4 regions of the Neorhizobium sp. LMR1-1-1.1 genome follow, and region 1 is predicted to be linked to each of the others. Evidence: riboswitches for the same ligand, from Rfam matches in the RefSeq annotation. Region 1 holds a riboswitch; each other region holds the start of a gene.

Region 1 (7,204 bases):
CTTTCGCGAGTTTGTCGTAGACAGTCTTCAGGATACCGGAGTTCTGCCGATGGACACGCCACCGCTGATGACGCCTGCCATTCCCGGCCTCGTCTGGGCCTACCGTTTCGATGCGCCGACGCGGTCCTGCGCACGGCTGCCGCTTGAGACGACGGCAAAAGAGCTGGATAGCGGGGACGGGTTTCTGTGGCTGCATCTGAACCTTGCCGACAGCCGGGTGCCGGCCTTTCTGGAAAGCCTGCCGGGTGTGACGCCGCCGGTGCTTGCGGCTCTCACCACGCGTGATACCCATGCGGCGATCATTCTCGACGAGCAGCTGATCTACGGCACGCTGATCGACTTCCAGAAGGAGTTTGACAGCGAAACGCGCGATATCGGCTGGCTGCATTTTTTCGTCTCCGACCGCATCATCATCACCACGCGCCTGCAACCGCTGCGCTCCATCGACCGGCTCAAGGCGCAGATGGAAAAGAATGCGGCACGCTTCAAACGGCCGATCGATGTGTTCGAGACTCTGGTTGCCGAATTCCAGCGGACGCTGATCTCACTTGTCATGGAACTGACGGAAGAGCTGAACCTGATCGAGGATTTCGTCTACGACAACGCACCGCGTGACGAACGCCGCAAGCTCGCGCCGGTGCGCCGCACCGTCGTGCGGCTTCACCGGCATTTAAGAACGGTGCTGACCCTGATGCGACGGGCCGCGGCTTCCGACGAGGACGAGATGCCGGATGGTTTCGATGATGCGGCATCACGACTGATCAGCCGTCTGGAAGCGGTCGATCATGATGTCTATGCGCTGCAGGAACGGGCACGGCTGCTGCATGAGGAAATCGATTCCAAGCTTTCGTCGGAAACCAACCGCCACCTTTACATCCTGTCGCTGATGACCGCCTTCCTGTTGCCACCGTCGCTGGTCACCGGCTTTTTCGGGATGAATACGGAAGGCCTGCCATTTGCGCATCTGGAGCATGGCACGCTGTTCGCCTTCGGCGCGATCGGGCTTTCGGTTGCCGCCGCGTGGTGGCTACTAAGGCGGGTCGGCATTCTGTAATGCGCAAATGAAAAACCCGCGCCGAAGCGCGGGCTGATTTATCGTGCCATTTCCCACCCCACTCAGTAGTAGGGCGAATAACAGGTCTGGCGTGGGCCGTTATACGGCTGGAACGAGTTCGAATAGCTATCATAGGACCGGTAGCGGCCCGCACACCATTCATAGTGGCGCGGGTTCAAGCCGCCTCCGCCGCTATAGGCAGGCCGGGGTGCGGGCTCGACATAACGCGGCTGCGAGGCGATCGCTCCACCGATGATCGCGCCGGCGCCGAAGGCTGCAAGCGGATACCAGTAGCCATCATTGTGACGACGATATCCGTCACGGTGATAGCGGTAACCGCGATGACCTCCGTACCAGCCGCGGCGCGGGCCATCGCCACGCCAGCCGCGGTCGCGATTATATTGCACGTTGCTTACGTCGGATACGACCGGCGCATTCGGTGCGGCTGGCAGCGGCAGCGCCTGCGCGGTTCCGAGTGAGCCAGCAAGAACGACGGCTGAAACAGCTGCAACGGCAAATTTCTTGAACAGAGTCATTTCGTACTCTCCATTCCCTTAGTTGAAGAGGTGACGCCTCCCGCGCCACCAACTCACACGATAGCCAACAAACATTCCAACGCTAGGATTTTTATCCTGAATGCATGCTATGCGCGGAAATGTGAAAGCCCGGCCGCGTGAGCGTCCGGGCTTGTTCGTCATGATATCCGCTTACCTGTAAGGCGAAACGCAAGAGCGGCGGACGCCGGCGCTGGCGACATAGGTATTATCCGAAGCGCGATAGGTCCGGTAGCGATTGGCGCACCACTGATAATGGCTGCCCCCCGAAGCACGCGGCTGGTTGGCGATGGCGCCGCCGATAATCGCAGCGGCACCGAATGCTGCTAGCGGGAACCAGTAACCGTTGTGATACCGATAGCCTTGGCGGCGCTCGCGATATCCGCGATGGCCGTTGTAATATCCTTCCCGATAGGCGCGTCGATCATGGCGGTAGTGGCGGCGATCGCGATCATGGCGATAATAGCGGCGATCACGATCGTCGCGACGGTATTGGACCTCGGTCGCCTGGCTGGCGAAGGCCTGCACCGCCATCGGTGCCACCGGCATCACAGGTGCGGCCGAAACCGGAACAAAACTCGTAGCAAGAACGGCCGCCGCCGTTAAGGCGGTGGCAATGCGCATGCGGAATGCGTTCATGGGAATGTTTCCTCGACATATAATCAGCGATTTAGAACGCGAGACATGCCCATTTGTTCCACGCCATATTCCCTGGCAGAGGAATGCCAGATGCCCTATTCGCCGGCTTCGTCGTAAACGCGCCGGTTTTCCTCGATGCGAGAGAAGTTGTCCCTGATCCAGAAATTCAGGGCCTGAAGAGACGCCAGTATGCCGGCCCCCAATTCGGTCAGCTCGTATTCGACGCGCGGCGGCACCTCGGGAAAATAGTGTCGCATGACGAAACCGTCGCGTTCCAGGCCGCGTAGCGTCAGTGTCAGCATGCGCTGCGTGATGCCGTCGATTTCCCTTTTCAGATGCGAAAAACGGAGCCTTCGACCCTCTGCAAGCGAGAGGCGCCAGATGACCTGAACCGTCCACTTGTCACCCAGACGCCCGCATACTCCGTTTGCAGGTTGCGGCAGGAAAGCCTGATCGCGCGTCACCTGCCTTTCGGTTTTGCTCTGACCTGAATTGTCCAAGAGTATCACCCGTGTGCCCGAGGCTGAAAATAGTGCCGTCTTCCGGCTGTGTTTCAACAGTATATATGGAGACCCCGTGTTCACCACGAGGGTTCTGAGATGAAAGAAGACAAACGTCCAATCCTGGTATTCGGCGCCACCGGCCGGCAGGGCGGAGCGGTCGCCGAAGCGCTTTTGAAGGCAAGATGGCCCGTTCGCGCGATTGTGCGAGACATTGCGGCCCCCAAATCCGTCGCCCTTCGTCAGGCGGGTGCCGAACTGGTTGAAGGATCATTTGCCGATCTCGATACATTTCGCGCCGGGATGGACAGTGCCCATGGCGTGTTCAGCGTATTGCCGGCCAACCTGTCAGAGACCGAAGAGGTACGGATAGGGTGCGGGATCGCCGATCTTGCGGCCGAAAGCGGCGTCGCGCATCTCGTCTATTCCTCGGGCGCCAGTTCCGGCGACACACCTACCGGGATCGCCCGTTTCGACGCCAAGCCGCGGATCGAGGCGCATATCCGCCGGCTGCCGGTCACCGCAACCATAATCAGACCGATGATATTCATGGATATGCTGATCAACCCGGCATTCGGCCTTTCAGAAGGCCGGTATACATTCTTCCTCAGGCCGGACCAGTCGATGCAACTGATTGCCGTGGAAGACATCGGGAAATTCGTCGCCGCGATCTTTGCCGATGGCATACGGTTCAGCGGACGGACGATTAAGATCGCGAGCGATACGGTTACAGGGCGCCAGCTGGGGGAAATCTTCAGCGAGGCCGCCGGTCGTCCGGTCATCTATTCCCGCTTTGCCGCTGAAGTCCTGGCCGCCGATAGCGATCTTGGTCAGCTTGCGGCGATCCTGGATAACGGCCCGCTGGCGGATCACGTGGACCTTGCTGCGATGCGCGAGATCAACCCCGAGATCATTTCCTTTCGGGCCTGGCTTGCGACCCAAGGACACCAAGCCTTCGACGCCTTAATCGGGAGTGATCGTACGTCCCACTCAGCGTAAAAACAGGCTCCTCCGCAAACTGACGGCACATTGCGGAGGAGCGCTCAGTATCACGCCACCGCGTAAAGCGTGCTGTCCTTGCCCTGCAGGCGATCGATCATGAAGTTCGAATACCACTCAACGAACTGCATCACACCGCCTTCATGCGCCTCGGAATAAGGGCCGGGTTCATAGGCGGGAGAGCGGATGCCGAAGGCGTTTTCCTCGACGATCTGCCTGTCCTGGTGGTTGGTCATGTTCCATACATGGGTCAGCTGCTCGACATCGTAATCGACGCCTTCCACCGCATCCTTGTGGACCAGCCATGTGGTGGTGACCGCCGTCTCTTCCGGCCCGACGGGGATGACTCGGAAAGAGATCGCGTGGTCGACCAGCATATGGTTCCAGGTGGTGGGATAATGGAACAGAAGCATCGTGCCGATATGGGAAATCGTCACGTCGTCGGAGAGCGACCGTTGAACTGCGGGCCGGCCGTTCATCGTGTAGCTTTCGGCATCCTCGATCAGCGGCATGCGCGCCACGCGGAACTGGCCGTCCGGCGACATGTTGAACGTGCTCGGCAGGCCGGCCGCTTCACAGCGGCTCCAGTGTTCGGAAATGAACGGATCGTCGCCGGCGCCCTGCACACCGGTCGCAGTCGGCGCTTCCGGGTAGGTGCGGCAGAGTTCCGGATGGTTACCGGCGCAGTGATAACACTCGCGATTGTTTTCCCAGACGAGCTTCCAGTTGCCCTTTTCGATGATCGTGTTCTGGGCGGCAACCTTCGTTTCGGGCAGGCGATGCGGCGCCATGTAAGGCTCGACCGTTGCGCGAACCGGAGCAAAATCCGGGGCTTCCTTTGCGAGGCAGATAAAGATGTAGCCGGCAACCACCTGGCAGTGGACGGGTTTCAATCCAAACTGCTTCTTGTCGAAATTATCGCCCATATGACGGGCCGACATCAGCGAGCCGTCATGCTGGTAGGTCCACTGGTGATAGGGACAGACGAGGCGGGTCGCAGAACCCGTTTCCTTGGTGCAGACGCGGTGGCCACGATGGCGGCAGGTATTGTGATAGGCGCGGATATCACCCTCGCGCGTGCGGATGACGAGAACCGGATAGTCGCCAACCTGCAGGGTAAAATACATGCCCGCCTTGTTGATCTGGCAATCGTGGCCGGCAAACAACCAGTCGCGATACCAGATCATCTCAAGATCGAGCTTGTAATAATCGGGATCGATATAAAAGGGCTGTTCCAGGCTGAAACCTTCGCGGCGGTTCTTCAGCTGCCGCAGAACCTGATTGTGAATGTCCATATGCTTCCTCGCAATACAAGCAAGCTTCAGGGCATGGACAAGCCGGCAACAATCAATGCAGCCAATTCCCGTCCCGTGCGCCCTCCGCGACCGGTGTCATCAAGCTCAGGCTGGTTTCCGGGCTGAGGAGTTGTCCCAAAAGGACTGCATGGCACCTTCCCGGTCGGCCGTTCGGCTCTGTCCCAGTGGCCGGGGTCGCCCCCTACCATGCCTTAAACTCCACCACCGTTGCGGGGGCAGCGCCGGATAGATCTCGTCGACCCGCCGGCTTCCCAATTTTCCGCTTCCCCTAGCGAGGCGGCACCTTGAGCTTTGTCATATTTAAGCGGGACGCCGGCCTGTCGCATAGACGACATTGCGACATCGGCCACTGCATTGGCGACGATCGCGCAATAGCATCCGATTGCGGGAGAAACCAACTGTTAAGGTCTTGCTAATAGTGTTCTTGAAAATTCATTGGGAAGAGCCGCCACCATGCCAGGACAGCTCCGTTATTACGAAGTCAACAGGCCCAGGCCCTTGATGATGCCGCCAAGCAGCGGCAATGCCCATACGGAATTCCTGCGAACCGGCAGAATTCCACGCTCCCGCCCTGTCTGGGTTCCCGACGAACGTCGCTATCTCACCCATGACGAAGTGGCTGAAAAGACAGGCAAGAAGCTCGAAACGGCCGGCGAAACCACGCATAAGCGGCTGAACAGCTTTCACCGGTCTATCCACCTGCCGAAGATCATCTTTCACCGCACGTTGGAGGGTAGCCCGCATCTGGGCTATTGCCATGTGACCGCAGCACGTACCTTCTTTTCGCAGGATGCGATGGTCAGCTGGTCATTCTACATCGCCAACTTCTCTTCCGAGATCGGCGGCGACGAGGTGTTTTTCGCCCGAATCAATCCACGGAATTCCCGCATGTATTTCGCCGTCGCGGTGGAAGGCGAAGCAGGCGAACAGGCGCGGATCGACCGGACATGGCGCAAGAACGGGCTTCTGTTCCAGACCAACAGCCCGCGCGAGGCGATGCGCAACGTTCTGATGCTCGGCGCGCCCAGTGCCGCAGTGCGCGAAATCATCAAAAGGCTTTAAAGCACGGGCACTCCGCTGTATTGACAGCGGCATGACAGCCGAAATCATAAACATCACCCATGAGCCCCAGCGCGCCATCAGCGAGGCAAGCCGCGTGCTCAATGACGGTTTTCCCGTCGCCATTCCGACCGAAACGGTCTACGGCCTTGCCGCGGATGCGACGCGCGCCGATGCGATCTCGCACATCTACGAGACCAAGGGGCGTCCGCAGTTCAATCCGCTCATCTGCCATGTCTGCGATATCGAGATGGCCGAGCGGTACGCGGTGTTCGATCCGGCGTCGAGAAAGTTGGCCGAAACCTTCTGGCCCGGTCCGCTGACCATTGTCCTGCCGCTCAGGAAAGACAGCACCATCCATCCGCTGGCAACCGCGGGGCTGGAAACGGTCGGGCTTCGCTGCCCGGAAGGTTTTGCCAACGACCTGATCCGCGATTTCGGCCGGCCGCTTGCGGCACCAAGCGCCAACACGTCCGGCAAGATCAGCCCGACCTCGGCACGCCATGTGATGGACGACCTCGGCGACAAGCTTCAACTGATCATCGACGGCGGCTCTTCGCCAGTCGGCGTCGAGTCGACGATCATCCGCGTCGATCCCGAAACCGGCGCGATCCTGCTTCTGAGGCCCGGTGGTCTTGCGGCCATGCATATCGCCGATGTTGCCGGGCGTGACCTTGAGCGTCGCTCAGGCCCTGCCGCGATCATCGAGGCGCCGGGCATGCTCGCCTCGCATTATGCGCCGGGCGCTACCGTGCGTCTCGACGCGACGGCAATCGAACCGGGCGAAGCGCTGATCCGTTTCGGTGGCCAGCCGGTTGCTGGTGCGGAAAAGGCTGCGATCGATCTCGACCTCAGCCCATCGGCCGACCTTGCGCAGGCGGCGGCCAACCTGTTCGAATACCTGAAGCGCGCGGATGCCAGCGGTGCCTCAAGCATCGCGGTTGCGCCGATCCCGAACGAGGGACTGGGCGAAGCGATCAATGACAGGCTTGGACGGGCAGCCGCACCACGCGACGGAGAGGAATGAAAATGGACAATGCAGCAGGCGAGAGCGCAAAGGCCGGTTCAGAGATGGCTTCGGGA
Region 2 (7,204 bases), on a different contig from region 1:
TCCACATCGCCGAGCGACAGTTCCAGCACTCCGGGAACCGCCTCGACATTCACCGTCGCGCCTGTCGATCCGCTGGGGCAACTGATCGACGCCATGCGACCTTCCGCATGCGCGACTTCGAGATAAAGCGGCACCTTGATCCTGATGCCCAGCAGGCCGGTAATGCCGTCGACCGTGGTCGTCAGCGAGATGCGGGTCTGGGCAGTTCTTACGATCGAGCCGGTCCGGCCTATTCCCAAAGCCTTGGATCCGACCGGCGGCTCGCCGATCGCAACCGACAAGGTCAGGCCGCCGAGGCCGGGAATTGTAGCGCCGAGATCGAGATCGATCTGGTTGGTGCCGCCGTTTGCGGCGTTTGCCGTGGCGCTGATAACGTTGAATATGTCGGTCTGAACCGCCAGGCCATCGCTCTTGCCGATCAGCCGGGATCCGAGCGGACCGATATCCATGATGTCCTTTAGCTTGACGGTAAGTTTGGTGGTGCCGAGCGTCTTCTCCAGCGACTTGACGGTCGCTGCGACGGCAGGCGTCACTCCCGTCGTCTGGCCGATGGCATTCAGAAGGGTACCGTAAGAAATGTCGGTGTTGAGCAGATCATTATAGGTGCCGGCCGTCAGGTTCAGCTTGATCGCCAGCTGATCAAAGACCTTGAGCAGGTCGACATTGGCACTGGCCAGCGATTGATAGTCCATAACCGACAACGACAAGGTGGTGCCGAGGAGATTGCCGAGCAAGGCGTTGACCACGCCGCCATTGAGGCTCGCAAGCCGCGAGCCGACAGAAAATGCCGCCATCTTGTCGATCGCGGCCGTTCCGCTGGCGTTCAGCATAGGCGCCTTCGCCAGTGAACCGCCAAAGAAGAGGCCCCCCTTCTGATAGACGGTGACGCGGACCGCGTCATAGGGGGCGACACCGGACTGGAATCGGGTGCCGACGGCAACGGAGGAATCGGCCTGATATTTTCCGGCGATCACTTCGGCATAAGCCTCGAACTTGTCGAACACGGTTTCCAGGCTGAAGGCGACCGGTGCCCCCTTGTTCAATAACTGGCCGTTCTTCAGGACGGCGACGTTCTTGTTGTTAAGGGCCATATAGTCCACGACCCCGGTTTCAGGGCTGCTGGGGTTCGCCGCGGCTGAAATTGCCGAAAGGTCGGCAGTCGTCTGCAACTCGCGCTGTTGCAGCGTCAGGTAGCCATAGTCGACGCCGAGTGCCAGTGCGCTGATCATGATCGGCAGGGACAAGGCGGCCGTGATGGCGACGTTGCCGCGACGGTCACCGAACCATCGTTTGATCTGTTGCATCAGATGCCTCCGACGCGAACCGTTGCGAACCGTTTTATCTGGTTGCTCGGCATCGCATAGGTGAACAGATTGAAAATCGGCAGGTTGCTGGCGTCATAGGTGAGGGCGACGGTGAACTGGTTCGGATTGCCGGGGTCGGCCTGTGCGGTCAGTGTCAGCTTTGATTTGTCGAGCAGCGTGCTGTCTATCATCGAGCGATTGATAAAATCGGTAGCGAGGGTTTTGCGCTCTGTATCGCTCAGACCGGCAACGGCGGTGCGCGCAGCGTCTGCCGCCAGTTGCTGAACTGAATGGGCAGCGGACAGGTAGATGCCGTAGGCGATCATGCTGAGCAGGGCGATAAAGAAAAGAGGTGAGACGATGGCGAATTCGACCGCCGCCGCACCTGAACTGTTGGTCATGAACCGCCGGATACGCATCCGTCTCCTCCGAGCTTTTTTGTCGGATTATCGGCATCATCAATTAAGGCATCACTAAAATAGATGCATTGAATATAGTAAAGTGACCTGAAGTTGTGACGACAGGATTCGACGATCGCGTACAAGCTGGCAATCCTTGTGGAAAATTGCCGCCAAAGACCGTTGCGGCATTTGCGTCACCGCATTAAATCTCGGTCATGACCCAGACCGATCCCAAGACCTTGCGTATCGCTGTTGCCCAGCTCAATCCGACGGTCGGCGATGTCGCCGGCAATCTTGCCCTCGCCCGCGAGGCTCGCCGTGACGCCGCCCGCGAGGGTGCCGATCTGCTGATGCTAACGGAGCTTTTCATTTCTGGCTATCCGCCGGAAGACTTGGTGCTCAAGCCTTCCTTCCTCAAGGCCTGCCTCAAGGCCGTGGAGACGCTGGCGGCGGAAACCGCGGATGGTGGACCTGGCGTACTGATCGGCTTCCCGCGCCAGGGCGAGACCGGACGGCATAATTCCGTCGCGCTGCTCGATGCCGGCAAGATCATCGCTATCCGCGACAAGATCGATCTGCCGAACTACGGTGAGTTCGACGAAAAGCGCGTCTTTACCGAAGGATCGATTTCAGGCCCCTACAATTTCAGAGGGATTCGCATCGGCGTTCCGATCTGCGAGGAAATCTGGAACGACATGGGCGTCTGCGAGACGCTGGCCGAGAGTGGTGCGGAAATCCTGCTCGTGCCGAACGGTTCGCCCTATTATCGCGGCAAGCTGGATGTCCGTTATCAGGTGGCCTTGCGCCAGGTCATCGAAAGCGGTCTGCCGCTGATCTTTGCAAACCAGCTCGGTGGCCAGGATGAGCTTGTCTTCGACGGCGCAAGCTTCGCCTTCAACGCCGACAAGTCGCTGGCCTTTCAGCTTTCGCAATTCGAGACCGCCTTTGTCGTCACCGACTGGAGACGTGAAGAGGATGGCTGGCGCTGCCAGCCCGGCCCGATGGTCCGTATTCCCGAAAAGGAAGAGGCCGATTACCACGCCTGCCTGCTCGGCTTCCGCGATTATGTGAACAAGAACGGTTTCAAGTCGGTCGCGCTGGGCCTCTCCGGTGGCATCGATTCGGCTGTCTGCGCCGCGATCGCCGTTGATGCGCTCGGCGAGGAGAGGGTGCGCACCATCATGCTGCCCTATCGCTACACGTCCGAAGACTCGTTCAAGGACGCCGCGGACTGCGCGAAGGCGCTCGGCTGCCGCTACGATATCGTGCCGATTTCCGATCCGGTCGAAGGGTTCCTGGCGTCGCTGTCCGACATGTTCGAAGGCACCGACCAGGGCATTACCGAAGAGAACCTGCAGAGCCGTACGCGCGGCACTATCCTCATGGCGATCTCCAACAAGTTCGGCTCGATGGTTGTGACGACCGGCAACAAGTCGGAAATGTCGGTCGGCTACGCGACGCTTTATGGCGACATGAACGGCGGCTTCAACCCGATCAAGGACCTCTACAAGATGCAGGTCTATGCGCTGGCCGAATGGCGCAATGAAAATGTGCCGGCAGGCGCTCTCGGCCCGTCCGGCGAGGTGATCCCGAAAAACATCATTTCCAAGGCGCCTTCCGCCGAGCTTCGGCCGGACCAGAAGGACCAGGATTCGCTGCCGCCCTATCCGGTTCTGGACGATATCCTCGAATGCCTCGTTGAAATGGAAATGGGCACCGAAGACATCGTTGCCCGCGGCCATGACGTCGCAACCGTTCATCGCATCGAGCATCTGCTCTATCTCGCTGAGTATAAGCGGCGTCAGTCGGCTCCGGGCGTGAAGATCACCAAGAAGAACTTTGGCCGCGATCGCCGTTACCCGATCACCAACCGTTTCCGGGATCGTTAAGAGGGAGGCGCCCTTGGCACTGCGAAGCTCCATCGAGATCTACAATGTCCGAACCCGCCAGAGCCGGGTTGTCTGGCAGACGGAAGAGTTGTTCGAAGCGCCCAACTGGTCGCCGGATGGTGACTATCTGATGCTTAATGCAGATGGCCTGATCTACCGTTTGTCTCCGAATGGTGATTTCGGTCCTGTCCGGGTCGATACGGACTTCGCGACACTCTGCAACAACGACCATGGCATCTCGCCGGACGGCGCGCTGATTGCGATCTCCGACAAGGTCGAGTTCGGTAGGTCGGCGATCTATGTCCTGCCGGCCAGAGGCGGTACGCCGAAACTCGTCACAGAAAACCTGCCATCCTACTGGCATGGCTGGTCGCCGGACGGAAAGACGTTCGCTTATTGCGGTATCCGTGATCAGGTCTTCGATATCTATACGATCGGTATCGACGGGAAAAACGAGACACGGCTGACCTTCGGCGAGGGCCGCAATGACGGGCCGGATTATTCGCCGGACGGTCGTTGGATCTATTTTAACTCAAGCCGCTCAGGGCTGATGCAGATCTGGCGTGTTCCGGCGACCGGCGGCGCTCCCGAACGCATCACCGACAGTAGCTATGGAGACTGGTTTCCGCATCCGTCACCCAAGGGTGATAAGGTCGTTTTCGTATCCTATGACGCCGAAATCTTCGATCATCCGCGTGATCAGAATGTTCGCGTTCGGCTTATGGATGCCGATGGGGGCAATGTCGAAACGTTGTTCGAGCTTTTTGGCGGGCAGGGCACGATGAACTCGCCCAACTGGTCACCGGATGGTGATGAATTTGCCTATGTGCGTTATTTCCCTGCGGCGTGAACGGCCTTGCTTCGGCCGGGTTCAGTCAGCATAAGAGCCTCCGTCAGGTGCCCATCCATAATGGGAGAATCGGGAAGCCGGTGAAATTCCGACACGTGCCCAACGCTGTGAGGCTGACGCTTGTCGTATTCATGCCACTGGATTTCTCCGGGAAGGCGGCGATGAGCGGATGAAGCCCAGTCAGAAGACCGGCCTGGCGAGATGGACCGATCCGCGCGGACGGCGGGCAGGTTGAGTGGATTGCGCCACGCCGTGACGGCGGCAGCAATCCGCAGGCGTTGTTGGGGAAAGACGATGCGACCTGATGATTTGAACAATGGCCTCGTGGCCGCCGAAGCTTTTACCGATGACGAGCGTGCCGCCGTTTATCGCGCCATCGAAACGCGCCGCGACGTGCGTGACCAGTTTCTCTCCGATACGATCCCGGATGATGTGCTGCGCAGACTACTGGATGCCGCCCATGCCGCCCCGTCGGTTGGTTTCATGCAGCCCTGGAACTTTATCCTCATCCGTGACGAGGCGGTTCGCCAGTCCGCCTGGGAGGCGTTTTCGCGCGCCAACAGGGAAGCTGAGGCGATGTTTCCGGAGGAGAAGCGCAGCACCTACAGGAGCCTCAAGCTCGAAGGCATCAGAAAGGCGCCGCTGTCGATCTGCGTCACCAGCGATCCGGATCGTGCCGGTCCGGTGGTTCTGGGGCGCACACACAACAGCCGCATGGACAGCTATTCGACCGTCTGTGCCATCCAGAACCTCTGGCTCGCAGCCCGCGCGGAAGGGATCGGCGTCGGCTGGGTCAGTATCTTTCATGATGAAGATGTTCGAGCGCTCCTCGGCATTCCGGACCGCGTCGAGATCGTAGCCTGGCTGTGCCTCGGTTATGTCGATCAGTTGTATGGAGAACCCGAACTGGCGATAAAGGGCTGGCGCCAGCGTCTGCCTCTGGAAGATCTCGTCTTTCAGGACGGTTGGGGCCAGAAATAATCAAGGCTGCAGCTGCTGGGGGCCGCTGGATTTCGGATTGGCGAGGTCGATGTCTTCTTCGGGGAAGAATTGCGGCCCAACGGAGCGAATCTTTTTGCCGGGATCATAGGGACGATCCGGCGGGAACTGGACGGGTGCTTCTCTCGCTGGCGCAGGTGAGGCGCTGCCGAGATGGGTGATGCTGGAATTCGGATCGTCCACCTTTGGCCCAGTCTGCGTCTCCTCTCCCGGCCTTGGCAGTGCCAGCCCCCGGATCCGCAGGCGTTCTTTATCGTCAAGTTCCGTCTGGGTATCGAGGTCAGTGGGCGTGCAATTGTTGGAGCGGATCGCCGACAAGATCGCGACGCGCTCTTCCGATGGCTGCAGTAGCGAGCGGGTACTGTTGCGTTGTTCGGTGATTGCCGCGCGCTCATCTTCCAGCCGTTGCAGCGTGTCCTGCATGTAACCGCATTCATCATCGCCTTCGGATGGCGCGCCCAGCGTCACGATGCTGCCGCTGCCGCAACCTTGCCTGCGCATGTCGATCCTGAGTTGCCGGATATCCGCGTTGAGCGCGCTCAGATCCTGAGCGTAGCGACGCACATTGCTGCTCGTGCCGATGATCTGCGGGGTGCTGTTGAGGCGGCGATAGAGATTGGCGCAGACCTCGACATCGCGCGAAAAGGCCGCCTGAGGCGCAAGCAGCGAGGCAAGCATCAGCGATGTCAGCATCTGCGGCTTGGAAAATGTCATGTCTCACCTGTCGCATGGCTCTGCGGGGATCAACCTGGCATGTCGAGCATGCGGGAAGCTTGCCTTGAAGCTTCCCGCATCTCTTGTCATTTCACCAGCGCAAGCGGTTCCGCCTGGGACGCCTCGACGACGGCCAGGGCCGCCATGTTGACGACGCCGCGGGATGTTACGGTCTGCGACAGGATATGCGCCGGTTTGGCTGTGCCGAGCAGGATCGGACCGACATGCAGTCCGTCCATCATCGTCCGCACGAGACCGAGCGAAATGCTGGCAGCATCGAGGTTCGGGAAGACCAGAAGATTGGCTTCGCCGGTTAGTGTGCTGTTCGGCATGGCGCGCTTGCGCAGCGCCTCGTCCAGCGCTGAACCACCCTGCATTTCGCCATCGACTTCGAGTTCCGGCGCATCCTTGCGGATGATTTCCAGAGCCGCACGCATCTTGCGGGCGCTTTCCGAATCGCGGGAACCGAAATTCGAATGGCAGATCAGCGCGGCCTTCGGCACGATGCCGAAGCGGCGAACTTCCTGAGCAGCGAGGATGGTGATTTCGGCAATCTCCTCGGCGGTCGGATTGTAGTTCACGAACGTGTCGGTGAAGAACATCGCGCCGCGCTGGGAGATCAGGAGGCTGAGGCCGGCATTGGTGCAGGCACCGGCGCGCTTGCCGATGATCTGGTTGACGTCGCGCAGGTGGCGATCATAACGGCCTTCAACGCCGCAGATCAGCGCATCGGCTTCGCCACGCTTGACCGACAGCGCGCCGATCACGGTGTTGTTGGTACGCACGATCGTGCGAGCGGCTTCCGGATTGATGCCGTTGCGGCCGACCAGCGCGAAATAATCCTCGACATATTCGCGGTAACGGGGATCGTCTTCCGGATTGACCACGCCGAAATCGACATTCGGGCGGATGCGGATGCCGAAACGTTCCAGACGCGCTTCGATGACGGAAGGACGGCCGATCAGGATCGGGCGGGCAATCTCTTCCTCGAGCAGAACCTGGGCCGCGCGCAGTACACGCTCGTCTTCGCCTTCGGCAAAGATCACG
Region 3 (7,204 bases), on a different contig from region 1:
ATAGACCTCTCGCAGATTCGTCTGTGACAGCGCCCGGCCTCACGAAGGCCGGGCGTTTTTTTGTCTCTTTTTGCGGGTAAGATGGCGTTTGCTCCGGTGAGTCGCGACCCGTTCGCACCACTCCTGCGACGTCGGCCCGAATGAGGCACAGTCAACCGGATTTGTCGCTTCATTACGTTTTTTGTTTCGCGTAAATGACGCCCGCTGTGGATATCTGTGGGTAACATCCGAAGGCAAAATGCACGGTTTCGGTGCGGTCCAGTTATCACTAGAACCGAGGCCTTGAACGGACAGGACGGGTAGAAGATCATGAACGAAGTTCCGCGCAACATGGGGTCGCTCAGCAACAAGGATGCAGCGCCGCACTATCGCGAGGCGCCGAACAATATCGAGGCGGAACAGGCGCTGCTCGGCGCGATCCTGGTCAACAACGACGCCTATTACCGCGTCTCGGACTTCTTGAAGCCGCCGCATCTCTACGAACCGCTGCATCGCAAGATTTACGAGGTTGCCGGCGACATCATCCGTATGGGCAAGACAGCCAACCCGATCACGCTGAAGACCTTTCTTCCGGCCGATGACAAGGTGGGTGACCTGACTGTTGCGCAGTATCTCGCACGTCTTGCCGCCGATGCCGTCTCTATCATCAATGCGGAAGACTACGGTCGGGCGATCTACGACCTGGCGCTTCGCCGGGCGCTGATCACCATTGGCGAAGATGTCGTCAACATCGCCTATGATGCGCCGCTCGACATGCCGCCGCAAAGCCAGATCGAGGATACCGAACGCCGTCTTTTCGAACTGGCGGAAACCGGCCGTTACGACGGCGGTTTCCAATCGTTCAACGACGCGGTGGCGATCGCCATCGACATGGCGGGGCAGGCATTCGAGCGCGACGGCCAGCTTTCCGGTATTTCTACCGGCATCATGTCGCTCGACGGCAAGATGGGCGGCTTGCAGCGCTCCGACTTGATCGTGCTCGCAGGACGCCCCGGTATGGGCAAGACCTCGCTTGCCACCAATATCGCCTACAACATCGCGGCCGCCTACGAGCAGGAAATCGCCCCCGATGGCTCGTTCAAGGCCAAGAATGGCGGTGTCGTCGGCTTCTACTCGCTCGAAATGTCGTCGGAACAGCTCGCCACCCGTATCATCTCCGAGCAGACGGAAGTTTCGTCGTCAAAGATCCGTCGCGGTGACATTACCGAGGCCGACTTCGAAAAGCTGGTCGCCTGCAGCCAAATGATGCAGAAGGTGCCGCTGTTTATCGACCAGACCGGTGGTATCTCGATCGCCCAGCTATCGGCGCGCGCCCGCCGCCTGAAGCGCCAGCGCGGCCTCGATTGCCTGGTGGTCGACTATATCCAGCTGATGACCGGTTCGGGCAAGTCGGGTGAAAACCGCGTGCAGGAAATCACCCAGATCACCACGGGTCTGAAGGCGCTCGGCAAGGAACTCAACGTGCCGATCATCGCGCTGTCACAGCTGTCGCGCGGTGTCGAAAGCCGTGAAGACAAACGCCCGCAGCTTTCCGACCTTCGCGAATCAGGCTCGATCGAGCAGGACGCCGACGTCGTGCTCTTCGTGTTCCGTGAGGAATATTATGTAAAGAACATGGAGCCCCGCGACTTGGCCGATCCGAAATACCCGGAATGGGAAGCACATATGGAGCGCGTCAAGGGTACGGCCGACGTCATCATCGCCAAGCAGCGTCACGGACCGACCGGCACGGTCAAGCTCGCCTTCCAGTCCGAATTCACGCGCTTTGCGGACCTCGCCGAGCCGAGCTTCACGCAATACGAAGAACCGTGATCGAACAGCCTCGCCGGCAGTACACCGGCGAGGCTGAGAGTCGCGGGCTAACTCAGGCCGCGTTGTAAAGCCGTCGCGTAACGAAGCCTGAACCGTTCAGAGCATTCAGGGTCTTGGCGATGGCAAGTACGGCCAGGTCCGCCAGCGGCTCGATCAGCACGACCGACATATAGGCAATACCGAACGTGCCGATCGCCACAAGATTTTCGCTTGCGAAACCGGCACCATAAAAGGCCCAGAAAGCCACCCAGGCGACGACACCGGCCTGATAGGCGGTCGATAGCTGGAGCGCCTGCCTATAGGTGAGATCGACATAGGCCGTGCCTGGCGAAATGATACGATCCGCCAGCGCTTTCACCGCAAACAACGGCACCAGCAGCGTCGTGACGTTCATTCCAAACTGCGGCAGGTCTGCCGGCGCGAAGAACATTCCCTGGATCATCAGACCGAGCGCCAGCCCGATTGCCGCCGGCGCTGCGCCGAACAGCAGAAACAGCGTCGAGCCGAGAATGAAATGGACCTCGGATACGCCGACTGCGTAATGCGGCAGAAGCTCAAAGAAAGAGAAGACAGCCGCTGCAGTAACTGCAGTGCGCGAGACCAAGGAGACAAGCCCCTGTTGCCGGATCGTGTCTCGCACCAGCTTCAACGTAAAAAGTCCCGCCCCTGCTGCAGTGGCATAGCTCAGAATGATTTTGGCCCCGTCTACGAGGCCCGGTTCGATATGCATGTGCGCTCCTGTCCGTCACACCCGACGGTCGTTGATTGATAAGATGCACACGGTCGGTCTCCTGACTCGCGGGTCGATGCCTTGTCGAACCTTCCCATGGCGCGAGGCCACAGTGGTGTTTCGCAAAGCTCGCCGCTCACAGTCGCGGGGGCGGTCGGGTTCAACAGATGCTGCCCTTATTCCCATGCGGTCAACGGATGTCGGCCGCACCATGTGCGGGAATGAGGTAGCAATTTCCCGCAGAGGCAGCAAACAACAGCAGCCGAAATCGCACCGATCTAGCGCTGTCATAGGGTCGCATGCAGCAAGACGGGATCATAGGTGTTGCTGCGTGCACTCCTGGGCCTTCAGCCATTTGCGAATGCGCGCTCTTGCATTGGCATAGGGCGATGCGGTGTTGAACTGGATCATGCGCCCCTTGGTCCATTTGCCGTACCAGCCTTTGCCGTAAAGCTCGTCATTTGACCGGTTGCTGATTGTCGAGACCAGCTGCTCCCTCACCGTCCTCAGTCGTTCCAACCGCTCGGGCCAGTCCAGTGCGTCATGGTCTGCGTAGAATTTTTGAGCAAGCGGCCCTAGTTCGTTCCACTTGAACCCGGTCTCCGGAAAATCGATCGCCTCACCCCGGTCATCCCGATCTAGCCATTTCAGCACCAGTTCGTTCCAGCCGATCAGGTATGCGACGAGATCCGCCGGGCTCATCATCGAGCCTGCCATGTGGCCCTGCATGGATGCCTCCCTCGCCCGGGGCCCTGGAACGCGGGCAAGATCGTCCCAAAGCCTGTTGAAGGTCGTGGAGACCGCCGCAAGAAGTTCCTGCCTGGAACCGGGTACAGCCATGGAGTGCCTTCGGATGCTGTTCAAATACAGCGTCTAAACTACGCCTCTATCCACGGGATATGAAGCCGTCCGGCTGTCGCAGCCGGGCACCGACCCTAGGATTGCTGCACAATTATTGTGGTGTCAAAAGCCTGTACGGAGAACCTTATTCTTTACCCGCGGCCTTTTTCCAGCCGGCAAAAAGGTTAGGATCGGCCACTCCGATTTTCAAAAGCATATTCAGTTGAGACCGCCATGACAGAACAGACCGATTTTGACAGCGACGAAACCTATCTGGATGATTTCGATATCGCGCCCGTGAGATTGACGGTCGATCTCGGCGCACTCGTCGACAACTGGAAGGAAATGGCACGCCGCTCTGGAAGGGCTTCAACCGCCGCAGTCGTCAAGGCGGATGCCTATGGTCTGGGGCTCGAGGACTGCGGTACGGCGCTCTATGAAGCCGGCGCACGGGATTTCTTCGTTGCCGCGGTGCAGGAAGGCGTAACCTTGCGCACCTATGCACCGGATGCCCGCATCTATGTGCTTTCCGGCATATGGCCGGGCCAGGAACGGATGTTTTACGAAAACGATCTGGTCCCGGTGATCATCTCCGAAGAACAGCTGGCCTTCTGGATGTCGGCCACGGCCGAACATGGCGACCATCCTTGTGCGCTGCATATCGATACCGGCTTCAACCGGCTTGGCCTTCCCGCGGAAGAAGCGATCGCCTTTGCCGAGGATGTCTCGCGGCCGGCAAGTTTCTCACCCGTTCTCGTTATGTCGCATCTTCACAGCGGCGATTCGCCAGCCTCGCCGCTCAACCGATCACAGCTTGAGTCTTTCCAACGGGTTGCGGCGGCTTTCGAAGGCGTTCCGACAAGTCTGTCTGCTTCCGCCGGCATCTTTCTCGGCCCCGAATACCATTTCGATCTCACCCGTCCTGGAATTGCCGCCTATGGCGGTGAAGCGGTCAACGGTATGCAGGCGCTGAAACCCGTGGCAAAGGCGGAAGCACGCATCATCCAGATCCGCGATGCGCCGTCCGGTTCGACCGTCAGCTACGGCGCCACCCATCAGCTCTCGCGCAACAGCAGGCTTGCCGTTGTGTCGGCCGGTTATGCCGACGGCTACCTGCGTTCGCTGTCCGGTTCCGGCGTACCGCTTCGGGCTGGCGGCGCACCCGGCGCCTTCGGCTTCATCGCCAACAGGCGCGTGCCCGTGATCGGCCGGGTCACGATGGATCTGACGATCTTCGACGTGACCGACGTACCCGAAAACGAAATCCGCACCGGTGACTATATCGAACTGTTCGGCCCGAACATCGCACTCGACGACACCGCACGCGCCGGCGGCACGATCGGTTACGAACTTCTGACCGCGCTCGGGCTGCGTTATGAACGGCGCTACATTTATCCGGACGATTGATATCACCGCCGTCTTGTCATCACCTGCCAGTTTCGCTTAAAAGGCCATTGGTTCCGCTTTTGTTCTTGCGGGTATCCGAGATATTGAAGGCGGCGATCAAATCTATGGCAAAAACCAAAACCCAATTCGTGTGCCAGAACTGCGGCACGGTGCATAGCCGCTGGGCCGGCAAGTGCGACGGCTGCGGCGAGTGGAACACGATCGTCGAGGAAGACCCGATGGGCGGCATCGGCGGCGGTCCCGGCAAGGCACCGAAGAAGGGCCGTGCCGTTGCGTTGACCACGCTGTCGGGCGAAACCGAACAGGCACCGCGTATCTTTACCGGCATTTCCGAACTCGACCGCGCCACCGGTGGCGGTTTCGTGCGTGGGTCTGCGGTGCTGATCGGCGGCGACCCCGGCATCGGCAAATCGACGCTGCTGATGCAGGCGGCAGCAGCACTTTCACGCCGCGGCCACCGGATCATCTATGTCTCGGGCGAAGAGGCGGTTGCCCAGGTGCGCCTGCGCGCCCAGCGCCTCGGTGCGGCGGATTCGGACGTGCTGCTTGCTGCGGAAACCAATGTGGAAGACATCCTTGCCACGATTTCCGAAGGCAAGCGCCCCGATCTGGTGATCATCGATTCCATCCAGACGCTGTGGAGCGATACGGCAGATTCGGCCCCCGGCACCGTCACCCAGGTGCGCACCGGCGTGCAGGCGATGATCCGCTTTGCAAAGCAGACGGGTGCCGCCATGGTTCTCGTCGGCCATGTGACGAAGGAAGGCCAGATCGCCGGTCCGCGCGTCGTCGAGCACATGGTCGATGCCGTGCTTTATTTCGAGGGCGATCGCGGCCATCACTATCGCATCCTTAGAACGGTAAAGAACCGTTTCGGGCCGACCGACGAAATCGGCGTGTTCGAAATGTCCGATAACGGCTTGCGCGATGTTTCCAACCCGTCCGAACTGTTTCTCGGCGAGCGCAATGCCAAATCTCCGGGTGCCGCCGTCTTTGCCGGCATGGAAGGCACACGACCGGTTCTGGTCGAGGTGCAGGCGCTTGTGGCAGCCACTTCGCTCGGCACGCCGCGCCGCGCCGTGGTCGGCTGGGACAGTTCGCGTCTGGCAATGATCCTTGCCGTGCTCGAAGCCCATTGCGGGGTCAGGCTCGGCCAGCACGATGTCTATCTCAATGTCGCCGGCGGTTACCGCATTTCGGAACCGGCAGCCGACATGGCGATTGCATCGGCGCTCGTTTCGTCGCTCGCCGGCGCAGCCCTGCCTGCCGATTGTGTTTTCTTCGGCGAAATCAGCCTTTCAGGCGCCGTACGCCCGGTGTCGCAGACATCCCAGCGCCTGAAGGAAGCGGAAAAACTCGGCTTTGCCGGTGCCATGCTGCCTGCCACCTCGGCGGAACTGCCGAAGAACGGCAGCGCCCGCTGGACGATGATCGAGGACCTTCCCGATCTTGTCGCCCGCATTGCCGGATCCGCCAAGAAACTGGGGAAAGGCCATGAAAATGCCGGAGAAGATGATTGATCTTCCGTTAATGAGTTGGCTGATGTAAGACACTGCGCCCAATGCTGGAATGCCGGGCGAAAATGCCGGTTCCTCCGGCAGGTGTGGAACGGCAGGTTCTGGAGTAGAGTTTACATGCCCATTACGATCTTCGACGGTATTGTCATCGGCGTCACCCTGTTTTCTGCGGTGCTTGCCATGGTCCGCGGCTTTTCCCGCGAAGTGCTGTCGATCGCCAGCTGGGCCGGCTCGGTTGCCGCCGCCTATTATCTTTATCCGCTGGCTGTGCCTTATGCGGAAAAATACACGTCCGATCACCGTATCGCGATTGCCGCCTCTGCAGGCGTGATCTTTCTGATCGCGCTGATCGTGATCTCCTTCATCACGTCGCGGATCGCCGATTTCATCATCGACAGCCGCATCGGCGCGCTCGACCGCACGCTCGGCTTCCTTTTCGGCGCTGCCCGCGGCATCCTGCTGCTCGTCATCGCAACGGCCTTCTGGAACTGGCTGGTGCCGGTCAAGGCGCAGCCGACCTGGGTGGTGGACGCCAAGTCGAAGCCTTTCCTCGATACGCTTGTCGGCCGTCTTGAAGCCGTATTGCCCGAGGATATCGAGCCGCAGATCCGCGCGCGCATCACCGGCAAGGAAGAAGCGCCGGCGGATGTTCAGCCCGGCCAGGAACTGCCGCCGGTGGGCGACGCACCTGCTACAAATAATTGACGCTGTGTTGCGCTTGATGCAACGCAATTCGTCACCATTTGTGGTATGACTTGAATTCAGGTAGAGAGCGGGCTCGCACCGGGGACGAAAATTCCCCGGCCGGCCTTTCCATTTTAAGATCAAGGGCACAGGCTCACGATGGACCAGTCGGCTTCACAATCCTTCGACATCAACCGCTCCAATGAGTGGGAAG
Region 4 (7,204 bases), on a different contig from region 1:
GTCACTATATCCTGAACCGGCCTTGCGCCCATCAGTGCCAGAACCTGCGCCACTTCCTCGCCGCCGCTTCTAAGCGAAGCACTGCCCCAGAGATCGAAAACGAGGTTTTTCGGCCAGTCGCCATGGTCCTGAAGATAACGCCGCAGAATTTCGTCGGCGGCGCGTTTGCCCAGTTCGAACGCGGTTGGCGTCGGCAGGGTGCGCGGATCGCTGGCAAAGAGGTTCCGCCCGGTCGGCATCACATCCCGGCGGCCGCGGGCTGGCGCACCGGAAGGGCCGGGGCGGATATGCCTGCCATCCAGCGCATCCAGCAGAGCCTGCTTTTCCGTCCCGGCACTGGCAATCCGCAGCGGATCATCGTCGGCCTTGGCCACTTCGCCGAAAACATGCTGGCCGTCCTTGATCGCAAAGTCCTTGAGATCGCAAAGAAACGCATCGATCCGGGCAAGCGCGGTATCCGGGTCGTCGTCGCGGGAAACGCCGGCATCGGTGGCAATCGTCGTGTCTCGGGCCGCATCGACGATCAGTTTTGCCAGCCGGTCACGGCGGCGGCGGTCGAGGCCATCGGCCTGGGCATATTCGTCGACCAGCAGTTCAAGCTTCTTCTCATCGTCCGAAAGACCGGCGCCGGTCAGAACCGGGGGCAGGTGGCCGATGGTGACAGCGGAAATCCGCCTTTTGGCAACGGCTGCCTCGCCGGGATTGGAGACGATAAAGGGATAGATCACCGGCAGGCCACCAGTCACCAGTTCCGGAAAACAATCTTTCGACAGCGCCACCGTCTTGCCCGGGAGCCATTCGAGCGTGCCATGTGCGCCGACATGCACGATCGCATGAGCGCCAAGGGCGTGGCGCATCCATTGGCCGAAGGCGATCAGCGCATGGCGGGGCGGCAGGTCAGGGCTGTGATAGTCGGCGCGGCGATCGGCGCTGCGACCGCGATCCGGCGCCAGCGCCACGGTGACATTGCCAAACTCTGCGGCGCGGAAGCGGTATGCACCATCTTCCAGATCCGCGTCGTCTTTCGCCTGGCCCCATGCTTCGCTGGCACCTGGTGCTGCGACGTAGTCGCGAAGCGGCAAGGAGCCAGTTTTCCGATTAAGACGATCAAGGAGGTCGCGGGGCGTGTCGGGAATATCGGCAACCGAATAGCCGGCTAGCGAGACTTCGCGCAGCATGGCAAGCACGCTTTGCGGCACATCCAGCCCGACGGCGTAACCGGTGCGGCCCGGCGCGCTCGGATAATCCGGCATCAGGATGACGATTTTTCGCTCAGAGCGGATCGTCATCTTCATCCGCAGGAAGGCTGCGATCCGCTCGGTCACCTGGTCGACGCGATCCGGCTCGGGGCCGTTGACGAGTTCCGCTGATCCACTGCCCTGCTTGAAGGAGATCACACCGGCCAGAATGCGGCCATCGAGTTCCGGCAGGACGACATGCATGGCAAGGTCGGCGGGGTTCAAGCCGCGCAGACCCTCGATCCAGCCTTCGCGACGGGTGGTCGCGACAACGATCTGGAAGACCGGAATGCCTGACCTATCGAAAATCGTCTCGTTGCTGTCGTCGGTGCCGCTGGCAAAAGCGGTGGTCGTCAGGATCGCGGCGGGCTGAAGCTCGGTTACCGCCTGTTCGATAAAGGTTATCGCCTCGGCATCCTTCAGGCCGCTGACAAAGAGCGGCACGGGGGCGAAGCCGCGCGCGGCGAGCGCTTCAAAGAGTGCATCGATCGGTGCAGCGTCATTGGCGAGCAGCATGGACCGGTAGAACAGGATCGGCAGGCGCGGCGCATCCGGTGAAAATCCGGCCATAAGGTCTCGTCGGTCAACGATCCCTTTCCCAGGGCGATAAAAACCGGCCTTCGGCATCGCAATTGCAGGCGGAATCTCATCCGCCCCGCCGCTTGCCAATGCTCCCAGTCGCTGCACCAGAAGCCGCATATTGTCCGGTCCGCCCTCGCGAAAGCAGGCGAGAATGCCGGTAAGATTTGCCTCGGAAACCGTCGAGGCGGCGGCCAGCCGCTCGTCGCGCATGCTGCATTCGCCGGGCAGCATGGCGAGCGCTATCTTCCGGCGTTTCGCCAGCCGCGACAGTTCCTCGACGCCATAGGCCCAGCGGTCGTAACCGCCGAGAATGCGCACGAGGATGACCTTTGCGTGAGCCGCCGTCTTTTCCAGCCACAGGTCGACGGACATCGGATGGCGCAGGTCGGAGAGGTTGGTGAGGGCGAGCGACGGGCTGTTGGTGTTGCCCGAGGCTTTACCCCCCTCTGCCCTACCGGGCATCTCCCTCGCAGGAGGGGAGATCGACTCGCGGCGAGGTTCCGCCCTATTCAATTGTTGAGGATTTAGCGGTGTTGCTACGTCTTGCTGATCTCCCCCCTTCTGGGGGAGATGGCTGGCAGGCAAGAGGGGGGTATCAAGGCCACGAGCCTCAGCCGTATTCCACGCGCCACGGTCAACCGCCTCCCAAGCCGCCGCAATCCCGTTCAGATCGCTGCCGGAAAAGGACAGAACCACCACATCGGCCGGTGACTGGTTGAGGTCTACCGGTTCTATAAGGTCGTCGAGCGACGACGATGTGGTGGCGAGTATGTGCATCCTTTTCCTCGGCCGGTGGCTCTTATGCCGCCAGCATTTTTTCGATCGCGGCGCGGTCGATGCCTTTTTCGCCGATCACGACGAGGCGGCTCTGGCGGTTTTCGCCAGGTGCCCAGGCGCGGTCGAAATAGTGGTTCACGCGCGATCCTACCGCCTGAACCTGCAGGCGCATCGGCTTGTTCGCGACGTCGACAAAGCCCTTTATGCGCAGCACGTTTTCCGCTTCCGCGGTCGCCGAAATACGGGCAGCCAGCGCTTCGGGGTCGGTTACCGAGGCCAGATCAATAACGAAACTGTCGAAATCGTCGTGGTCGTGGTCGAGTTCGTCGTCATGATGGGTCTTGCGGTTCTCGATATCGTCCTCGACGGCAAGGCCAAGGCCGATCAGAACGCTGGGATCAACCGCACCATTTGCAGCCGGTACGATTCTCACGGCACGCGGCAGATGCGCCTGAACTCGGCCCTTGGCGGCTGCAAGCGAAGCCTGATCGAGAAGGTCGGTCTTGGTCAGCACGATCATGTCGGCACAGGCGACTTGGTCCTCGAACACTTCTTCGACCGGATCGTCATGATCGATCGAGCTATCGGTCTGGCGCTGGGCTTCGAGCGCATCGTGGTCATCGGCAACGCGGCCTTCGGCCAGTGCTACACCATCAACGACCGCAATCACGGCATCTACTGTCACACGCGCCTTCACGGCCGGCCACTGAAACGCCTGTACGAGCGGCTTCGGCAGAGCAAGACCGGAAGTCTCGATCAGGATATGGTCAACGCGCGGCTCGCGGGCGAGAATCTGGTCGATCGCCGGCACGAAATCGTCTGCCACCGTGCAGCAGATACAGCCATTGGCCAGTTCGATGATGTTGTCGTTCGGGCAGCTCTCGATGCCGCAGCCTTTCAGCACCTCGCCATCGATGCCGACATCGCCGAATTCGTTGACGATGATCGCCAGCCGCTTGCCGTCCAGCTTTTCGATCAGGTTGCGGATCAGCGTGGTCTTGCCGGCGCCGAGAAAGCCGGTAACGACGGTGCAGGGAACCTTATCGAACTTAGGGGCGAAGTTTTCGCTCATGAAGGCATGTCCTCGTGGTGATGAAAGGGTGGGATACGGGCCGTCATGCCTTTTCCACGAAGGCACATCGGGCGGCCGCGAAGGGGCAGGAAACCGCGCTCGTCTTCGGCCAGCATCATCGCGCCGGTGACGATGTCGTCGGCATTTTCGGTGGAGAGGTGGCCAAAGACATAGGACCAGCCGGAACGGTGGTTGAAGGCCGCACTCGGGCTCTTATCGCAATTGGCAAGGCAGGTGACCGGCTTGACGGTAAGGGGCTTGCCCTCAGCTGCCAGTTTCAGCGCTTCGATCAGGCCGATACCGGGGCGGGCCTCGCTGTCCGTCGCCTCGCGGCAATTGGTGCAGACGAAGATCGTCACGTCGACGTTGCCGGCATTGCCGCCGACGGTCGTTCCGGTTTCGTCTTTTCGCGCATCATCTGTCATCAGGCCGCACTACCGCCGGGTTACTCAAGTCGGGGTGCGGAACAGGAAAGCCAAGCCATCCTGCAGCGATGATTGAAGCCTTTGCCGGAGCACCCCGCCCGGAAAAGCACGATTTTCAAACGGCAGGTCTCCTGGCTCGCGGGTCGTCACCATCCGCCTGCCTTCCCAGAAGGGTCCATGGCCGGACCTCTCCAGTGGCGTCTCTGGCGTGATGGCTCGCCGCACACAGTTGCGGGGGCAGCCGCGGCATTGGACGTTTTATCGGTCCGCACCGCATTCTCTCTTAGCCCCTGCCGTTGCCGGCAAGGGACCGTCGTGGCGCTCAAGTAAGCGTTCCGCGGTCAAACTGTCAATGTCGCAAAGGCGATTGCCGATAGAACCGAATTGACTATAGTGGATCTGTCTTTGGTGCCCGGAAGGGTTACTCAAGGGAATGCGGTGCGACGATCTTTCGTCAAACCCGCGGCTGCCCCCGCAACTGTAAGCGGAAAGCCTTTGCCCAAAACGGCCATCCGGTCGTCAAGCCACTGGAGCAATCCCTTTACGGATTGAACTGGGAAGGCGGGTGAAGGCGCCCGATCCGCGAGCCAGGAGACCTGCCAGAGACATTCGGCAATGGTAACAGCCCTCGGGTGGAGGGCAGAAAGACGAAGTCCATGGTTACGAATTCTGCTGCAGCCGCAGCCAGCGTTTCCGCATCAAAAATCATTCCTCTCGGCATGTCGGCCCTTCTTGGCCTGTTCATGGTCGGTTTCGTCGGCTTTTCGCATCTGGAAGTCGTACATAACGCCGCTCACGATACGCGCCATTCGCTGGCCTTCCCCTGCCACTAAGAGGAATTTCAAAATGTCGTTGTTTCGTAACATCGTCCTTGCGGCGGTGGTCGCCGGGTTATTGTCCGGCCTGCTGATGACCGTGATGCAGAGTTTTTCCACCGTGCCGCTGATCCTGCAGGCGGAAACTTTTGAAAATGCCGGTGGCGAAGAGGCCGGACACAGCCATTCGCATGACGCAGCGCCTGCCATCGGTGCGGCCCAACCAGCTGCCGCCGATCACCATCATGACGAAGAAGCGTGGGCGCCTGCCGATGGTTTCGAGCGTTTCATCTATACCGCTTCGGCCGATGTGCTCGCCGCCATCGGTTTTGCGCTCGTCGCAATAGCATTTGCCGAAGCGCTCGGCGGCTTTGGCGGCTGGCGCGGCGGTTTGATGTTCGGCATTGCCGGCTTCCTCACCGTCAGCCTTGCGCCGGGTCTCGGCCTGCCACCGGAACTTCCGGGCATGCCTGCCGCCGAACTCGGTCCGCGTCAGCTCTGGTGGGTCTCGACCGCTATCTGCACCGCTGCCGGCCTCGGTCTTCTTGCCTATACCCGTTCCGCCTTGCTGGCGGCTCTGGCGATCGTGCTTCTCGTTGCGCCGCATCTGGTTGGCGCGCCGCTTCCGCCAAGCCATGAAACGGCGGTGCCTGTCGAACTCCATGCCCGGTTCGTCAACGCCGTTTATGCCACAAATCTGATCTTCTGGGCGGTTCTCGGTGTTGCCGCTGCTGTGCTAAGGCAGAAGTTCCGCAGCGGAGAACAAGTTTCTCCGGTAACCGAAAGGGAGCTTGCAGCGCGTTGAAAAATATCGATGAAACCGCCGAGGAGCGTCATCGCGCCAAGATGGCGAACCGCAAGGCGGTTCAGGATGCAGAAGTCGCCGAGAAGACCCTGGAAAAGGGTCTTCTCATCGTCCATACCGGTCCCGGCAAGGGCAAGTCGACGGCGGCCTTCGGGCTTGCGCTACGCATGCTCGGCAACAACCGTCGTGTCGGTATCGTGCAGTTCATCAAGGGCGCATGGTCGACCGGCGAACAGCCGGCGCTTGCCGTGTTCGGCGATCGCGTCGTCTGGCATACGATGGGCGAGGGGTTCACCTGGGAAACCCAGGACCTCAAACGCGATATCGCGGCCGCGAACAAGGCCTGGGAGAAGGCACTCAAGTTGATGGCGGACGAGACGATCGGGCTGGTCATCCTCGATGAACTCAATATCGCACTTCGCTACGACTATCTTGATCTGGAAAAGGTCGTCGCCGCCTTCCAGGCCAGACGCCCTGACCTGCATGTTGTCGTCACCGGCCGCAACGCGAAACCGGCCTTGATAGAGGCGGCTGATCTGGTGACGGAGATGTCTCTGGTCAAACATCACTTCAAGGCGGGTGTCAAAGCCCAGGCCGGCATCGAGTTCTAGATCATGGTCGCTCGCTCGCTGATGTTCCAGGGAACGGGCTCCGACGTGGGCAAGTCGCTGGTCGTGGCCGGCCTTGCCCGCGCCTTCACTTTGCGCGGCCTGAGCGTCGCGCCGTTCAAGCCGCAGAACATGTCGAACAATGCTGCGGTCACCGCGGATGGCGGCGAAATCGGCCGGGCGCAGGCGCTGCAGGCGCGCGCGGCCGGCATGCCGCTCAGCGTGCATATGAACCCGGTGCTTCTGAAACCGCAGAGCGATATCGGCTCTCAGGTCGTGGTGCAGGGGCGTGTCGAGGGTAATGCCAAGGCATCCGAATATCAGCACCTGAAGCCCCGACTGCTTTCGCGCGTGCTCGAAAGCTTCGAGATCCTGCGCGCCAAGGCTGATCTGGTTTTGGTCGAGGGAGCCGGCAGCGCTTCGGAAATCAACCTGCGCCAGAACGATATCGCCAATATGGGTTTTGCCCGCGCGGCCGATGTGCCGGTGGTGCTGATCGGCGATATCGATCGCGGCGGCGTCATCGCCAGTATTGCCGGCACCAAGCTGGTCATCGATGCCGATGATGCGGCGATGATCCGCGGTTTCATCGTCAACCGGTTTCGTGGCGATCCGGCGCTGTTTGCCGAAGGCATGGATCTGATTGCCCGATTCACGGGCTGGCAATCGATCGGGCTCCTGCCGCATTTTGCCGATGCGGCACTTTTGCCGGCCGAAGATGCGCTGGGCCTTTCCCAGTCCTTTGCTCGCAAGCCGGGCGCGAAAATTCGAATCGCGGTGCCGATCCTACCGCATATTTCCAATTTCGACGATCTCGACCCGCTGGAAGCCGAGCAGGATGTGGAACTGATCCGCGTCCGTCGCGGCGAAGCCATTCCCGGT

Evidence for each region. Region 1 has a riboswitch for cobalamin ahead of MRBLMR1_RS16680 (aromatic ring-hydroxylating oxygenase subunit alpha). Riboswitches for the same ligand answer to the same signal wherever they lie in the genome.
Region 2: another riboswitch for cobalamin. It lies ahead of bluB (5,6-dimethylbenzimidazole synthase); the one in region 1 lies ahead of MRBLMR1_RS16680 (aromatic ring-hydroxylating oxygenase subunit alpha).
Region 3: another riboswitch for cobalamin. It lies ahead of MRBLMR1_RS23845 (energy-coupling factor ABC transporter permease); the one in region 1 lies ahead of MRBLMR1_RS16680 (aromatic ring-hydroxylating oxygenase subunit alpha).
Region 4: another riboswitch for cobalamin. It lies ahead of MRBLMR1_RS29005 (CbtB domain-containing protein); the one in region 1 lies ahead of MRBLMR1_RS16680 (aromatic ring-hydroxylating oxygenase subunit alpha).

Annotation. Positions count from the first base shown of each region.
Region 1 is NZ_JBEGHE010000025.1:738,283-745,486, reverse strand. It holds gene MRBLMR1_RS16705 (transporter) at 50-1,054, shown strand; gene MRBLMR1_RS16700 (BA14K family protein) at 1,117-1,590, opposite strand; gene MRBLMR1_RS16695 (BA14K family protein) at 1,762-2,247, opposite strand; gene MRBLMR1_RS16690 (winged helix-turn-helix transcriptional regulator) at 2,343-2,756, opposite strand; gene MRBLMR1_RS16685 (NmrA/HSCARG family protein) at 2,847-3,746, shown strand; gene MRBLMR1_RS16680 (aromatic ring-hydroxylating oxygenase subunit alpha) at 3,797-5,041, opposite strand; cobalamin riboswitch at 5,133-5,365, opposite strand; gene MRBLMR1_RS16675 (DUF6656 family protein) at 5,516-6,124, shown strand; gene MRBLMR1_RS16670 (L-threonylcarbamoyladenylate synthase) at 6,156-7,148, shown strand; gene MRBLMR1_RS16665 (FAD-binding oxidoreductase) at 7,151-7,204, shown strand, end outside.
Region 2 is NZ_JBEGHE010000001.1:1,437,074-1,444,277, forward strand. It holds gene MRBLMR1_RS06970 (pilus assembly protein TadG-related protein) at 1-1,304, opposite strand, end outside; gene MRBLMR1_RS06975 (TadE/TadG family type IV pilus assembly protein) at 1,304-1,723, opposite strand; gene MRBLMR1_RS06980 (NAD+ synthase) at 1,921-3,594, shown strand; gene MRBLMR1_RS06985 (TolB family protein) at 3,614-4,444, shown strand; cobalamin riboswitch at 4,473-4,655, shown strand; gene bluB (5,6-dimethylbenzimidazole synthase) at 4,739-5,425, shown strand; gene MRBLMR1_RS06995 (hypothetical protein) at 5,426-6,157, opposite strand; gene MRBLMR1_RS07000 (NADP-dependent malic enzyme) at 6,244-7,204, opposite strand, start outside.
Region 3 is NZ_JBEGHE010000047.1:119,030-126,233, reverse strand. It holds gene rplI (50S ribosomal protein L9) at 1-1, shown strand, start outside; gene MRBLMR1_RS23850 (replicative DNA helicase) at 310-1,812, shown strand; gene MRBLMR1_RS23845 (energy-coupling factor ABC transporter permease) at 1,865-2,542, opposite strand; cobalamin riboswitch at 2,577-2,771, opposite strand; gene MRBLMR1_RS23840 (ClbS/DfsB family four-helix bundle protein) at 2,858-3,382, opposite strand; gene alr (alanine racemase) at 3,617-4,789, shown strand; gene radA (DNA repair protein RadA) at 4,894-6,309, shown strand; gene MRBLMR1_RS23825 (CvpA family protein) at 6,424-7,011, shown strand; gene purF (amidophosphoribosyltransferase) at 7,150-7,204, shown strand, end outside.
Region 4 is NZ_JBEGHE010000080.1:160,542-167,745, forward strand. It holds gene cobN (cobaltochelatase subunit CobN) at 1-2,597, opposite strand, end outside; gene cobW (cobalamin biosynthesis protein CobW) at 2,620-3,669, opposite strand; gene MRBLMR1_RS29000 (DUF1636 domain-containing protein) at 3,666-4,094, opposite strand; cobalamin riboswitch at 4,199-4,424, opposite strand; cobalamin riboswitch at 4,484-4,712, shown strand; gene MRBLMR1_RS29005 (CbtB domain-containing protein) at 4,751-4,927, shown strand; gene MRBLMR1_RS29010 (CbtA family protein) at 4,941-5,714, shown strand; gene cobO (cob(I)yrinic acid a,c-diamide adenosyltransferase) at 5,711-6,325, shown strand; gene MRBLMR1_RS29020 (cobyric acid synthase) at 6,329-7,204, shown strand, end outside.